One region of the Pseudomonas sp. LBUM1656 genome, then DNA from elsewhere that is predicted to be linked to it. Evidence: predicted binding sites of a transcription regulator. Region 1 holds the regulator's gene; each other region holds the start of a gene.

The links. The regulator FliA, encoded in region 1, starts transcription of late flagellar genes. The targets are predictions, from matches to a motif close to CTAAAGTTTNNNNNNNNNNNGCCGNTAA.
Region 2: the regulator FliA is predicted to act here: its motif matches at 2,666-2,693, upstream of motA (flagellar motor stator protein MotA).
Region 3: the regulator FliA is predicted to act here: its motif matches at 1,448-1,475, upstream of ACA072_RS01875 (methyl-accepting chemotaxis protein).

The regions. Positions count from the first base shown of each region.
Region 1 covers NZ_CP166800.1:1,787,766-1,791,929, forward strand. Annotated here, with positions in the region: gene flhF (flagellar biosynthesis GTPase FlhF) at 1-569, shown strand, start outside; gene fleN (flagellar synthesis regulator FleN) at 686-1,516, shown strand; gene fliA (RNA polymerase sigma factor FliA) at 1,513-2,253, shown strand; gene ACA072_RS07930 (chemotaxis response regulator CheY) at 2,421-2,792, shown strand; gene ACA072_RS07935 (protein phosphatase CheZ) at 2,815-3,603, shown strand; gene ACA072_RS07940 (chemotaxis protein CheA) at 3,650-4,164, shown strand, end outside.
Region 2 covers NZ_CP166800.1:572,391-576,554, reverse strand. Annotated here, with positions in the region: gene ACA072_RS02560 (caspase family protein) at 1-185, shown strand, start outside; gene ACA072_RS02555 (toll/interleukin-1 receptor domain-containing protein) at 185-670, shown strand; gene motB (flagellar motor protein MotB) at 714-1,742, opposite strand; gene motA (flagellar motor stator protein MotA) at 1,746-2,597, opposite strand; gene ACA072_RS02540 (HDOD domain-containing protein) at 2,764-4,164, shown strand, end outside.
Region 3 covers NZ_CP166800.1:405,708-409,871, reverse strand. Annotated here, with positions in the region: gene tatC (twin-arginine translocase subunit TatC) at 1-679, shown strand, start outside; gene ACA072_RS01880 (16S rRNA (uracil(1498)-N(3))-methyltransferase) at 676-1,383, shown strand; gene ACA072_RS01875 (methyl-accepting chemotaxis protein) at 1,517-3,433, shown strand; partial or broken gene ACA072_RS01870 (amino acid ABC transporter ATP-binding protein) at 3,545-3,779, opposite strand; gene mdoH (glucans biosynthesis glucosyltransferase MdoH) at 3,928-4,164, opposite strand, start outside.

The sequences.
Region 1 (4,164 bases):
ACATCGCGCTGGTGAGCATGGACAGCTACCGTATCGGTGCGCAGGAACAATTGAAGACCTTGGGCCGGATTCTCAACGTGTCGGTAACCCACGTCGATCCGGGCCAATCGCTGGTCCAGGCGCTGGATCCATTGTTGCGCAAACGCGTGGTGCTGATTGATACCGCGGGCCTTCAGGCCAGCGATCCGGCCCTGCGCATGCAGCTCGAAAGCCTGGCTGGACGTGGCATCAAGTCAAAAAATTATCTGGTTCTGGCAACCACCAGCCAGAAACAGGTTCTAACGGCCGCTTATCACAGTTACAAGCGCTGCGGGCTCGCTGGCTGCATCCTGACTAAACTGGATGAAACGGCAAGTCTGGGTGAGGTGTTGAGCCTGGCCATCAGTCATGAATTGCCGGTGGCGTACCTGACCGATGGCCCGCGTATTCCGGATGATCTGCATCTGCCGCGTCGTCATCAGTTGGTCAGTCGCGCCGTAAGCGTGCAAATGCAAGAAGAACCCAGCGAAGAAGCCATGGCTGACATGTTCGCTGATATTTACCACAGCCCGACCAAGCAGGTTGGCTGAGGTACTAATGAACCGTTTTTGTACCTACATCGATGGTCTGCCATGCATTGTTCAGTTGATGAACGCGCAGCCAGTAATGTGGCCTCCGTCTATGCAAGACAAGGTAAAGAAATAACATGGGCAGCATGCATCCCGTACAGGTGATCGCGGTGACCGGCGGCAAAGGTGGCGTCGGGAAGACTAACGTGTCAGTGAACTTGTCCCTGGCTCTAGCTGAGCTCGGCCGGCGCGTCATGCTGCTGGACGCCGATCTGGGGCTGGCGAACGTCGACGTCCTGCTGGGGCTGACACCCAAACGTACCCTGGCCGACGTGATCGAAGGCCGCTGTGAGCTGCGCGACGTTCTGTTGCAAGGCCCTGGCGGTATTCGCATCGTCCCGGCCGCGTCCGGCACGCAGAGCATGGTTCATCTGAGCCCGGCCCAACACGCCGGCCTGATTCAGGCCTTCAGCGATATCGGCGACAACCTCGACGTCTTGGTGATCGACACCGCTGCGGGTATTGGTGACTCGGTAGTCAGTTTTGTTCGCGCCGCGCAAGAAGTCTTGCTGGTGGTCTGCGACGAGCCGACTTCGATCACTGATGCCTACGCGCTGATCAAACTGCTGAACCGCGATTACGGCATGAACCGCTTCCGCGTCCTGGCCAACATGGCCCAGAGCCCGCAGGAAGGTCGCAACCTGTTCGCCAAGTTGACCAAGGTCACGGACCGCTTCCTCGACGTCGCCCTACAATACGTCGGCGCGGTGCCTTACGACGAAAGCGTGCGCAAGGCCGTGCAGAAGCAGCGTGCCGTCTACGAAGCCTTCCCGCGTTCCAAGTGCGCCCTGGCGTTCAAGGCGATCGCGCAGAAGGTCGACACCTGGCCGTTGCCTGCCAACCCGCGTGGGCACCTGGAGTTTTTCGTCGAGCGCCTCGTGCAACAGACCGCAGGACCCGTCCTATGACAGCCAGTGGCTACAACCTCTACAAGAAGTCGGCACGTGACGCGCAGTACGAGCTGATCGAGCGTTACGCGCCACTGGTCAAACGCATTGCTTACCACTTGCTGGCCCGTCTGCCGGCCAGTGTCCAGGTTGAAGACCTGATCCAGGCCGGGATGATCGGCCTGCTTGAAGTGTCGACCAAATACGACGCCAGCAAAGGCGCGAGTTTCGAGACGTACGCGGGCATTCGAATCCGCGGCGCGATGCTCGATGAAGTACGCAAGGGGGACTGGGCGCCACGTTCGGTCCACCGCAATACCCGCATGGTCAGCGACGCAATTCGCTCGATTGAAGCTAAAACCGGTCGTGACGCTAAAGATCATGAGGTTGCGGCCGAACTCCAATTGAGTCTCGACGATTATTACGGGATTTTGAACGACACCCTGGGCAGCCGGTTATTCAGTTTCGACGATCTGTTGCAGGACGGCGAACACGAAGGGCTGCATGAGGATGGCGCGAGTGCACATCTGGAGCCGTCACGCGATCTGGAAGATGAACGCTTCCAGGCAGCGCTGGCGGACGCGATTGCCAATTTGCCGGAGCGTGAGCGACTGGTGTTGGCGCTGTACTACGACGAAGAGCTGAACCTCAAGGAAATCGGTGAGGTCCTGGGGGTCAGCGAATCGCGGGTCAGCCAGTTACATAGCCAGTGCGCGGCCCGTTTGCGGGGGCGTTTGGGGGAGTGGCGAGCGCGCTGAAGGCAGTGTGGGGACACTGCGAACGAGGCCGGTGGAGTGTTGAACTGCACCGGTCGCGATCTGTTGTGCTCCAGACAGTCATCGAGTGCATTGCCGGATTGATTGAAATGGCGCGTCCAGGTGCTGGGCGCGTTTAAGACTGCTTGGAGGTCGAATTGGACAAGAACATGAAAATCCTCATCGTTGATGACTTCTCAACGATGCGGCGGATCATAAAAAACCTGTTGCGTGACCTTGGGTTCACCAACACGGTCGAGGCCGACGATGGCACTACCGCCATTCCGGTTCTCAACAGCGGGAGCATCGACTTTCTGGTAACGGACTGGAACATGCCTGGCATGACCGGTATCGATCTGCTGCGTCACGTGCGCGCCGATGAAAAGCTCAAGCACCTGCCGGTGCTGATGGTGACTGCAGAAGCCAAGCGCGAGCAGATTATCGAAGCGGCCCAGGCCGGTGTTAACGGCTATGTGGTCAAACCCTTCACGGCCCAGGCGTTGAAAGAAAAAATCGAGAAGATTTTCGAACGCATCGGTTGATCCACTGCGCCACGGGGGAGCTATGGAGCATAAAGAATCTTCACTGGGCGATTTTGAATCGACCCTGAAAAAACACGCGGTCGAACTGGTCGAAAGCCTTGAAAAAGGCAGGTTCGGCGACGCGGTGCAACTGATCCATGAGCTCAATCAGACCCGTGACCGCGGCCTGTATCAGGAAGTGGGCAAGCTCACTCGCGAGCTGCATAGCGCGATCGTCAATTTCCAGATTGACCCGAACATGCCGCAAGCCGAGGAAGTGTCACAGATCACGGACGCCACCGAGCGCCTGGGGTATGTGGTCAAGCTGACCGAGGCCGCCGCCAACCGCACCATGGACCTGGTGGAGAACGCCACGCCGCTGGTCAACAGCCTGAGCGAAGAAGCCCAGGCGTTGAGCACGGATTGGGGGCGGTTCATGCGTCGCGAAGTCGGGGCTGAAGAGTTCCGCGAGCTGGCCCGGCGGGTCGACGGTTTCCTGACACGCAGCAGCGAAGACAATCGCACGGTGTCGAGCAACCTCAACGACATTCTGCTGGCCCAGGATTACCAGGACCTCACCGGTCAGGTGATCAAGCGCGTGACCCAGTTGGTCACCGAAGTTGAAAGCAACCTGCTCAAGCTCGTGCTCATGGCCAGTCAGGTAGACCGCTTTGCGGGTATCGAACATGACCGTGATGCGATGCTCGCTGAAAAAGATCCGCAAAAACATCTCTCTCAGGGTGAAGGTCCGCAGATTCATGCCGATAAAAGAGAAGACGTTGTGTCCGGTCAGGACGATGTGGACGATTTGCTATCCAGCCTAGGGTTTTAGAATTTTAGGTTTTTTAGGTTTTTAGACCTGTAGGAGCACCCCCTTAATGAGCTTCGGCGCCGATGAAGAGATCCTTCAGGATTTCCTGGTTGAGGCCGGCGAGATTCTAGAGCAACTGTCCGAACAGCTGGTCGAGCTGGAAAGCCGACCGGATGATGCGGATTTGCTCAATGCAATTTTTCGCGGTTTTCACACTGTAAAAGGGGGCGCCGGCTTCCTCCAGCTCAACGAGCTGGTGGAGTGCTGTCACATCGCCGAGAACGTGTTCGACATCCTGCGCAAGGGTGAACGTCGCGTCGACTCGGAACTGATGGACGTGGTTCTCGAAGCGCTGGACGCGGTGAACAGCATGTTCACCGAAGTGCGCGAACGCAGCCCGATCACGGCTGCCACGCCTGAATTGCTCGCGGCACTGGCCCGTCTGGCCGAGCCGCAAACGACGGATGAAACCGCACCGGTTGCCGAAGTGGTCGAAGCACCGGCCGCTGAAGAATCGGGCGACATCACCGATAACGAATTCGAACAACTGCTGGACTCGCTGAACGCCGTCAAGGCTCAAGC
Region 2 (4,164 bases), 1.2 Mb from region 1:
CCGAAACATCGTTCGACCCGGACCACGGCGAAGTTTTTGCTCAATTGCAAAAGTGCAATCGCCACAGCCTGATTGAACCGGTGGACGCCGAGCACATGTACTACGCCGCCTTGAACTCCACCGGTTGCCGCCTCACCGCCCTCGGCGCCTATTACCGCGAACTCGCGATCAAGGGACATTTCTGATGCCAGTGTTTATCAGCTACCGGCACACCGACCGCGCCCAGGCAATGGTCATCAATGCACGCCTGAAACAGGCGAACATCAAAACCTATCTCGATGTGCTGGACACCGAATCCCAGCAAACCGACGACATTACGACCGTCATCACCCGCAACATTACCGAATGCACGCACTTGTTGGCGGTGGTCTCGCAGGAGACTGCCATGTCCTGGTGGGTGCCGTTCGAAATCGGTGAAGCGACCATCAGTGATCGCAGGATCTGCTCCTACAAGATCGGGGCCAGCGCGCTGCCGCTGTACCTCGATAAATGGCCGAAACTGAGCAACGATGTCGACCTCAGCTTTTTCATCGATGCCTACCGCAAAGAGTCCATGTCCAAACGCTCAATAGGAATGGAGTCCTTCAGCGAATCCGTTGGCGGCACCTACAAGAGCGACGCCGACCTATTTCACGACCAGCTCAAAAACCGCATCCGTCGCGGCTTCTGACAGGCACAAAAAAGCCGCGATCATCTCGCGGCTTTTTTGTGGGTCACTGCTTCGGCGGTTCCGCCGGTTTCGGTGCCGGGTCTTCGAAGATATTCAGTCGCTCGCGTAGCTCATGGGCCGGCAGCGGTTGTTTATCCGCCGGCAAGGCGTTCGGATCGACCGGCGCGGTCGGCACTTCGCCCGGACCGCCCTGACCTTGCGCTGGAGCAGGCGCCGGTTCAGCACCTTGCGAACCTTCGATGGCGCGCTGGGCTTTCTTGGTCAGCACCACGATGTCGATCCGGCGGTTGACCGGGTTGAACGGGTTATCGCGATCGAACAGCGCCGACGAGGCATAACCGACCACCCGCGCCACTTGCTGATCCGGATAGCTGCCGGCGACCAGCGCACGGCGAGCGGCATTGGCACGGTTGGCCGAGAGTTCCCAGTTGCCGAAATCACCGGTGCCCGAGTACGGCTTGGCATCGGTGTGGCCGCTGATGCTGATCTTGTTCGGCACCGCTTTGATGGTGTCGGCCATGGCCAGCAGGATGTCTTCGAAATACGGTTTCAGACGCGCTGAGCCTGAGTCGAACATCGGCCGGTTTTCCGCGTCCATGATCTGGATGCGCAGGCCGTCCTGAGTGATCTCGAACAGGATCTGGTCCTTGAATTTCTGCAACTGCGGATTTTCATCGACCTTGTTCTGCAACTCTTGCAGCAACAGTTCCAGGCGTTCCTTCTCGACCTGCTCGGCCATGCCTTCGACCTGTTCGGTGTCGACGGTGACGCGGTCCGGCTGCGGCTGAGACTTCACCTCGGGGTTGAGGGTGTTCTCGGGCGCCAGGGTCGGGGAACCGCCCAGATCGATGATGTACGGCGTGCCGCTTTCGGAAAAGCCGACCGGGTCCTTGAAGTAACCGGCGATGGCAATCTTCTGTTCCGGCGTGGCGGTGGACAGCAGCCACAGCACCAGGAAGAACGCCATCATCGCCGTCGCGAAGTCAGCGAAGGCGATTTTCCAGGAGCCCCCGTGATGCCCGCCCGCGTATTTTTTTACGCGCTTGATGATTATCGGCTGGTTATTTTCCATGACTTAGCGACCGCGAACCGCTTGTTCCAGCTCAGCGAAGCTAGGACGGTGCGCCGGGTACAGAACCTTGCGGCCGAACTCCACCGCCAGCGATGGCGGCATACCGGAAGCCGAAGCCACCAGCGATGCCTTGATGGCTTCGTAGACGTTCAGTTCTTCCTTGGCTTCGTGGGCCAGGGCATGGGCCAGCGGGCCAAAGAAACCGTAGGCGGCGAGAATACCGAAGAAAGTACCCACCAGTGCCGCACCCACGTGTACGCCGATCATTTTCTGATCGCTTTCACCCAGGGAGGCCATGGTCACCACGATACCCAACACGGCCGCGACGATACCGAAACCGGGCATGGCGTCGGCGATGCCGTTCACCGCATGAGAAGGATGATCCAAATCTTCCTTGAGGCTAGTCAGCTCCATGTCGAACAGGCCTTCGAGCTCGTGGGGAGCCATGTTGCCGGAGGACATGATGCGCAGGTAATCGCAGATGTACGCGGTCATGCGGTCATCTTTCAGGACGGCCGGGTACTTGGCGAAAATCGGGCTCGCGGCGGCATCTTCGATGTCGCCTTCGATCGCCATCATGCCTTCGCGGCGGCTCTTGTTGAGGATCTCGTAGATCAGGCCCAGCACTTCCAGATAGAACGTGTGGTTGAAGCGCGAGCTGAACATTCCCAAGGATTTCTTGAGAACGTGTTTGAACATGTGACCCGGGTTGGCCTGCAGGAATGCACCGAGGGCCGCGCCCCCGATAATCAACACCTCGAAAGGCTGGATCAGGGCGGCAATCTTGCCGTGGGAAAGCACGTATCCGCCGAGCACGCTCGCGAATACGACGATGATGCCGATTAATTTAGCCATAGGTAGGAGAGCACTTACTGAGTCGGGTTCAAGGTCATATTCGGAAGTTAAAAAATCTCTTCTTCTACTTATCGGCAAAACTGCGCCAGACTATAGCCAGTTCAAGCGAAAAGCTAATTTAGCCCTCTGGGGGCATAGGTAATGCAGACGATGATCACGTCCAACCATGGCTAACGAAACGAACATCCCAACCCCGAAACCGACCACGCTTGAAGGCTGGGTAAAGCTTCTCGATGGCGTGCGCCTGCCGGTTCCGCAAGACAGTCACGACCGCGTCTGCAAGGCCCTCGCCGATAACCGCAGCTCGCTTCGCGACATCGCCGAACTGTTGCAGGACAGCCCGGCCCTGGCCTTGAGTGTGATTCGCGAAGCCAACCGCCACACCCACGGCAGCATGACCGAGCCTGCTGAGAACCTTGAGGTGGCGATCAATCGACTCGGGTTGAAACGCACCGAAGAATTGCTCGCCCGATTGCCTGCCGAACCTCAATCACAGATACCCGTGGCGCTGCGTCAGTTGCAGCTGATCAGCCAGCATGCGACTCAACAGGCCAACGGTTTTTTCGCCGGTCGCCTGGCGCGCCTGTGGCAGGACATCCACTGGGGCAGCCTGCTGTTTCTCTCGCCGCTGTGGCCGATGGCGTTGACTCATCCGCAGTTGCTTGAAGAGTGGGAACTGCGGGTCATTCATAAGGGCCAGTCAGCGCGCAAAGTCGAAAAGGACCTGTTCGGCGTTCGCCTGCTGGACATCTGCCAGGCACTGGTGGACATCTGGCGCCTGCCGATCTGGGTGCAACAAGGTTATCGGTTGCTGCTCAACGAGCAGCGCGAACTGGTCAAAGTCCTGCGCATTGCCCGGGACAGCGAGCATCCCCTGCGCCAGCAAAACCGTCTCGATGACGATCCGACCCTGCGGCGCTGGCTCAACCAGCCGGCCAATACCGTGTTGCTGGCCAACGGGCTGGCACTGTCGGCGCAACAGGCCTGGGACAGTCCGCACAGTGAGCGCTGGCAGTACCTGACCAGCCTTTACCTGCAAATGCCGATGAGCGACGTGCAGCAGCAATTGCATCAACAGGCCGCCAACAGTGCGCGCCAGCATGCAATGCCGGACCTCTGGCACCCTGCCGTCTCGCTGATCTGGCCAGCGGGCGTAAACCGCATTCACGCCGGTTTATTGCCGGCACCGGCGCCGACCACCGAAGACCTGACGGCGTGGCGTAAACAATGCGCCGAGCTGCTGGTCGAGCCGAGCCGCTTCACCAATGCGATGCACCTGACCACCTCTGCCCGAGACGCCCTCGTCGCGTGCGGCATGCGTCGGGTGATGATTTTGATGGCCGACCGCACCCACGCCAATCTGCGTGCGCATCAAACGGCCGGGCTAGAGAAAGAAGCGGCGGGCCTGAACGTGGTCGTCAGTCAGAGCACCGTGCTGCAACGGCTGCTCTCGCAACAGGCCCAAGTTCGATTGACCCCGGCCAACAACGCCCAGTTTACGGCCTTGTTACCCGCCAGCCTGCGTGCGCAGTTTCGCGGTGAACACTTGCTGCTGCGCTCACTGGTC
Region 3 (4,164 bases), 1.4 Mb from region 1:
CGCCTTCACCCAGCAGATCTACACCTTCGTTTCGACGCCGCTGCGCCAGTACCTGCCAGTGGGCGCGACGATGATCGCCACCGACGTGTCGTCGCCGTTCCTGACGCCGCTGAAGCTGACCATGATGGTCTCGCTGTTCCTGGCGATCCCGGTGATCCTGCATCAGATCTGGGGCTTCATCGCGCCGGGCCTGTACAAGCATGAGAAGCGCGTCGCCGTGCCGTTGCTGGTATCGAGCATCATGCTGTTCTACGCCGGCATGGCGTTCGCCTATTACCTGGTGTTCCCGCTGATCTTCAAATTCTTCGCCGCCGCCACCCCGGCCGGTGTGGAAATGATGACGGACATCAGCAGTTACCTCGACTTCGTCATGACGCTGTTCTTCGCCTTCGGCGTGGCGTTCGAGATCCCGGTGGCCGTGGTGTTGCTGGTGTGGATCGGCGTGGTCAACGTCGCTTACCTGAAGAAAATCCGCCCGTACGTGATCATCGGCTGCTTCGTGGTCGGCATGATCCTGACGCCGCCGGACATCTTCTCGCAGACGCTGTTGGCCGTACCGATGTGGTTGCTGTTTGAAATCGGCATCCTGTTCGGCGGCCTGATCAGCAAGCGCGGCGAGCATCCCGACGACCAGCCGGTTGACGATCACAACGACCAGCCGCCAGCGACCCAGCCGTGAACCTGCTGCTCCTCATCGATGCCGATTTCATTGCGGCCGACCGGGTGATCCTGCGTGATCGCCGGTTGACGCACATGCAGGAAGTTCATCGTTGCGAGGTGGGTGACAGCATGCGCGTCGGGCGTATCGGCGGGCTGATGGGCTCGGCCGAAGTGCTGCGTCTGGACGCCGATGAAGCCGAACTGCGCGTCACCCTCGACCAGCCGCCACCGGCCAAGCTGCCGCTGACACTGGTATTGGCCCTGCCACGGCCGAAAATGCTGCGCAGGGTGTTTCAGACCGTGGCGGCCATGGGTGTGCCACGAATCATCCTGGTGAACAGCTATCGCGTCGAGAAGAGCTTCTGGCAAACGCCGTTTCTGGAGCCCGAGGCAATTCGTGAGCAATTGATCCTCGGCCTGGAACAGGCCCGGGACAGTGTGCTGCCGGAAATTGTCATCGAGAAACGCTTCAAGCCCTTCGTCGAAGATCGCCTGCCGGCCATAACCGAAGGCACCCTCGGCCTGGTCGGCCACCCCGGCAACTACCCGCCCTGCCCCCGAGGTCTGGACGAACCGGTAACCCTGGCCATCGGCCCCGAGGGCGGCTGGATCCCTTACGAAATCGACCTGCTGGCCAAGTCTGGCCTGCAACCGGTGCAACTCGGCGAGCGCATCCTGCGCGTCGAAACCGCCGTCACCGCGCTGCTCGCCCGGCTGTTCTAACCTCCGGTCACCGCTGCAAGCCCGCTCCCACAGGGGAGTTTGTCGTCCCAACCACGGTGTACGCCTACAGATTCCCGCCCGCCTGCCGATACAGTTCCCATAAAACCAATGAGTGGTCCGAGGGAGTAGCAGCATGTACCGTTGGCTAGCCGAGAGTCTGGGAAATGTAAGCGTCAATCGCAAACTGGGGATCGGCTTCGGTCTGGTGCTGCTGCTCACGTTGCTGATCACCTTCACCGGCTGGACCGGCCTGACGGGTGTGATGAGCCGTGGCGACAAGCTCGGGTTTATCGCCAGCCTCAATGACCTGACCAAAGACCTGCGCCTGGCCCGCATGGACTACGACATGCGCCGCGGCGAACAAGGCCCGGCCGCCGTGAACGACCTGCTGAGCCAACTCGATGCCGGTTTGCAAACCGCCCGGAAATTGATCGAACAACCTTCCGACGTGGCGATGATTGACCAGCAACTGGCCGCTGTCAGCCAGTACAAGCAAGCCTTCATCGCGATGACCCAAGCCGGTGCCACCCGCGAAGACGCTCGCAGCAAACTGGGCGCGACCGCCGATAACGCAGTGGCCCGCGTCGCCGAGGTCGAAAAATCCATGCTGCAAGGCGAGAGTGTCGCCGACTTCAACAGCGTGATCGACTTGAGCAAGCTGATCCAGCAAGCCCGCTTCCAGGTTCGCGGCTACACCTACAGCGGCAAGACCGAGGCCGAACAGCCTGCGCTGGACGCCATCGACAACGCCCTGAAGAACCTGGAAAGCCTGCCGTCCAAACTGCCGGAACAGCACATCGCCAACCTGCAACAGGCCACCGATTCACTCAAAGCCTACCGCGCCGCTGTCAGTCAGTTCCGTGATTCTCAAGTTGCCAGCGCCGCAGCCCTCAAGCGCATGGCCGAGCAAGGCGAGATCCTGCTCAATGTCAGCAAAAAACTCACCGTGTCACAAACTGTCGTCCGCGACACCGACGCCGCGCACGCCAAGAACCTGCTGCTGATGGCCACCGTTCTGGCCTTGGCGTTTGGCTTGCTGGCGGCATGGGCGATCACTCGCCAGATCGTGATCCCGTTGAACCAGACCCTCAAAGTCGCCGAGCGTGTGGCGGCCGGCGACCTGACGCAAAACCTGGTTTCCGAGCGTCGCGACGAATTGGGACAACTCCAGCGCGCCATGCAGAGCATGACTCTGGGCCTGCGCGAGCTGATCGGTGGCATCAGCGATGGCGTCACGCAAATTGCCAGCGCCGCCGAAGAACTGTCGGCCGTCACCGAGCAGACCAGCGCCGGGGTCAACAGCCAGAAGGTCGAGACCGACCAGGTGGCCACCGCGATGAACGAAATGACCGCCACCGTGCAGGAAGTCGCGCGTAACGCCGAAGAAGCCTCCGAAGCTGCCGTCGCCGCCGACCAACAGGCCCGCGAAGGCGACAAAGTGGTCGGCGAAGCCATCGCCCAGATCGAGCGCCTGGCCCTTGAAGTCGGCAACTCCACGGCGGCCATGGGCGATCTGAAACGCGAGAGCGACAAAATCGGCAGCGTGCTCGACGTGATCAAATCCGTCGCCCAGCAAACCAACCTGTTGGCGCTCAACGCTGCGATTGAAGCCGCCCGTGCCGGTGAGGCCGGACGTGGTTTCGCGGTGGTCGCCGATGAAGTCCGCAGCCTGGCCCAGCGCACCCAGAAGTCCACCGAGGAAATCGAAGAGCTGATCGTCGGCCTGCAAACCGGCACCCAGCAGGTGGCAACCATCATGGACAACAGCCGCAGTCTGACCGACAGCAGCGTCGAACTGACCCGCCGCGCCGGCAGCTCGCTGGAAAGCATCACCCGCACCGTGTCGGCGATTCAGTCGATGAACCAGCAGATTGCTGCGGCGGCCGAGCAGCAAACCGCGGTGGCCGAGGAGATCAACCGTAGCGTGCTGAACGTGCGCGATGTGTCCGAGCAGACCTCGGCAGCCAGTGAAGAGACCGCGGCCTCCAGCGTTGAGCTGGCGCGGTTGGGGACGCATCTGCAGATGTTGGTTGGCAGGTTCAAGGTTTGAGGTGATGCGAATGCCTGGGTCCGCTTGGAACCGAGTTGATGCCATCGCCAGCAGGCTGGCTCCCACAGGGTTTGGTGTGAACACCACAAATCCACTGTGGGAGCTAGCCTGCTAGCGATTAGCGGCCCCCAAGGCGCTACTGTTGAGGACCTGACGCAAAAACGCCTGCGCCCGCGGATCCTTCGGCGTATCGAAGAACTCGGACGGCGAGGCATCTTCCAGCAATTTGCCGTGATCGAAGAACAGCACCCGATCCGCCACTTCCCGCGCAAAGCACATTTCGTGGGTGACGCAGACCATGCGTCATGCCTTCCACGGCCAGGGTTTTCATCACGCCCAGCACTTTTTGATCGTTCCCACGCTCCTGCGCGGGAATGCCTCAATGGACGCTCTGCGTCCGCTCGTGGGACGCGGAGCGTCCCGGGCTGCATTCCCACGCGGAGCGTGGGAATGATCATCAGCACAAAAAAACCCCGCTTTCGCGGGGTTTTTTGTTATGCCAACTGAGGCTGCGCACTCAGCGGTCTGAGCGGCAGCAGCGGCGCATGGGGATCGGCTTTCACCGATTTGCGCCAGGCGGCCAGCCACTCGGGGTGGCTTTCATTCCAGATCTGCTCGTGCAAGCGAGCCAATGCCACCGGATCGCTCAGCAGTTGCACACGCTCATTGTTGTTCAGGCCTTCAGGCCCGACTTTCAATGCGTGACGCACCCGTTCGATCCGCAACCATTC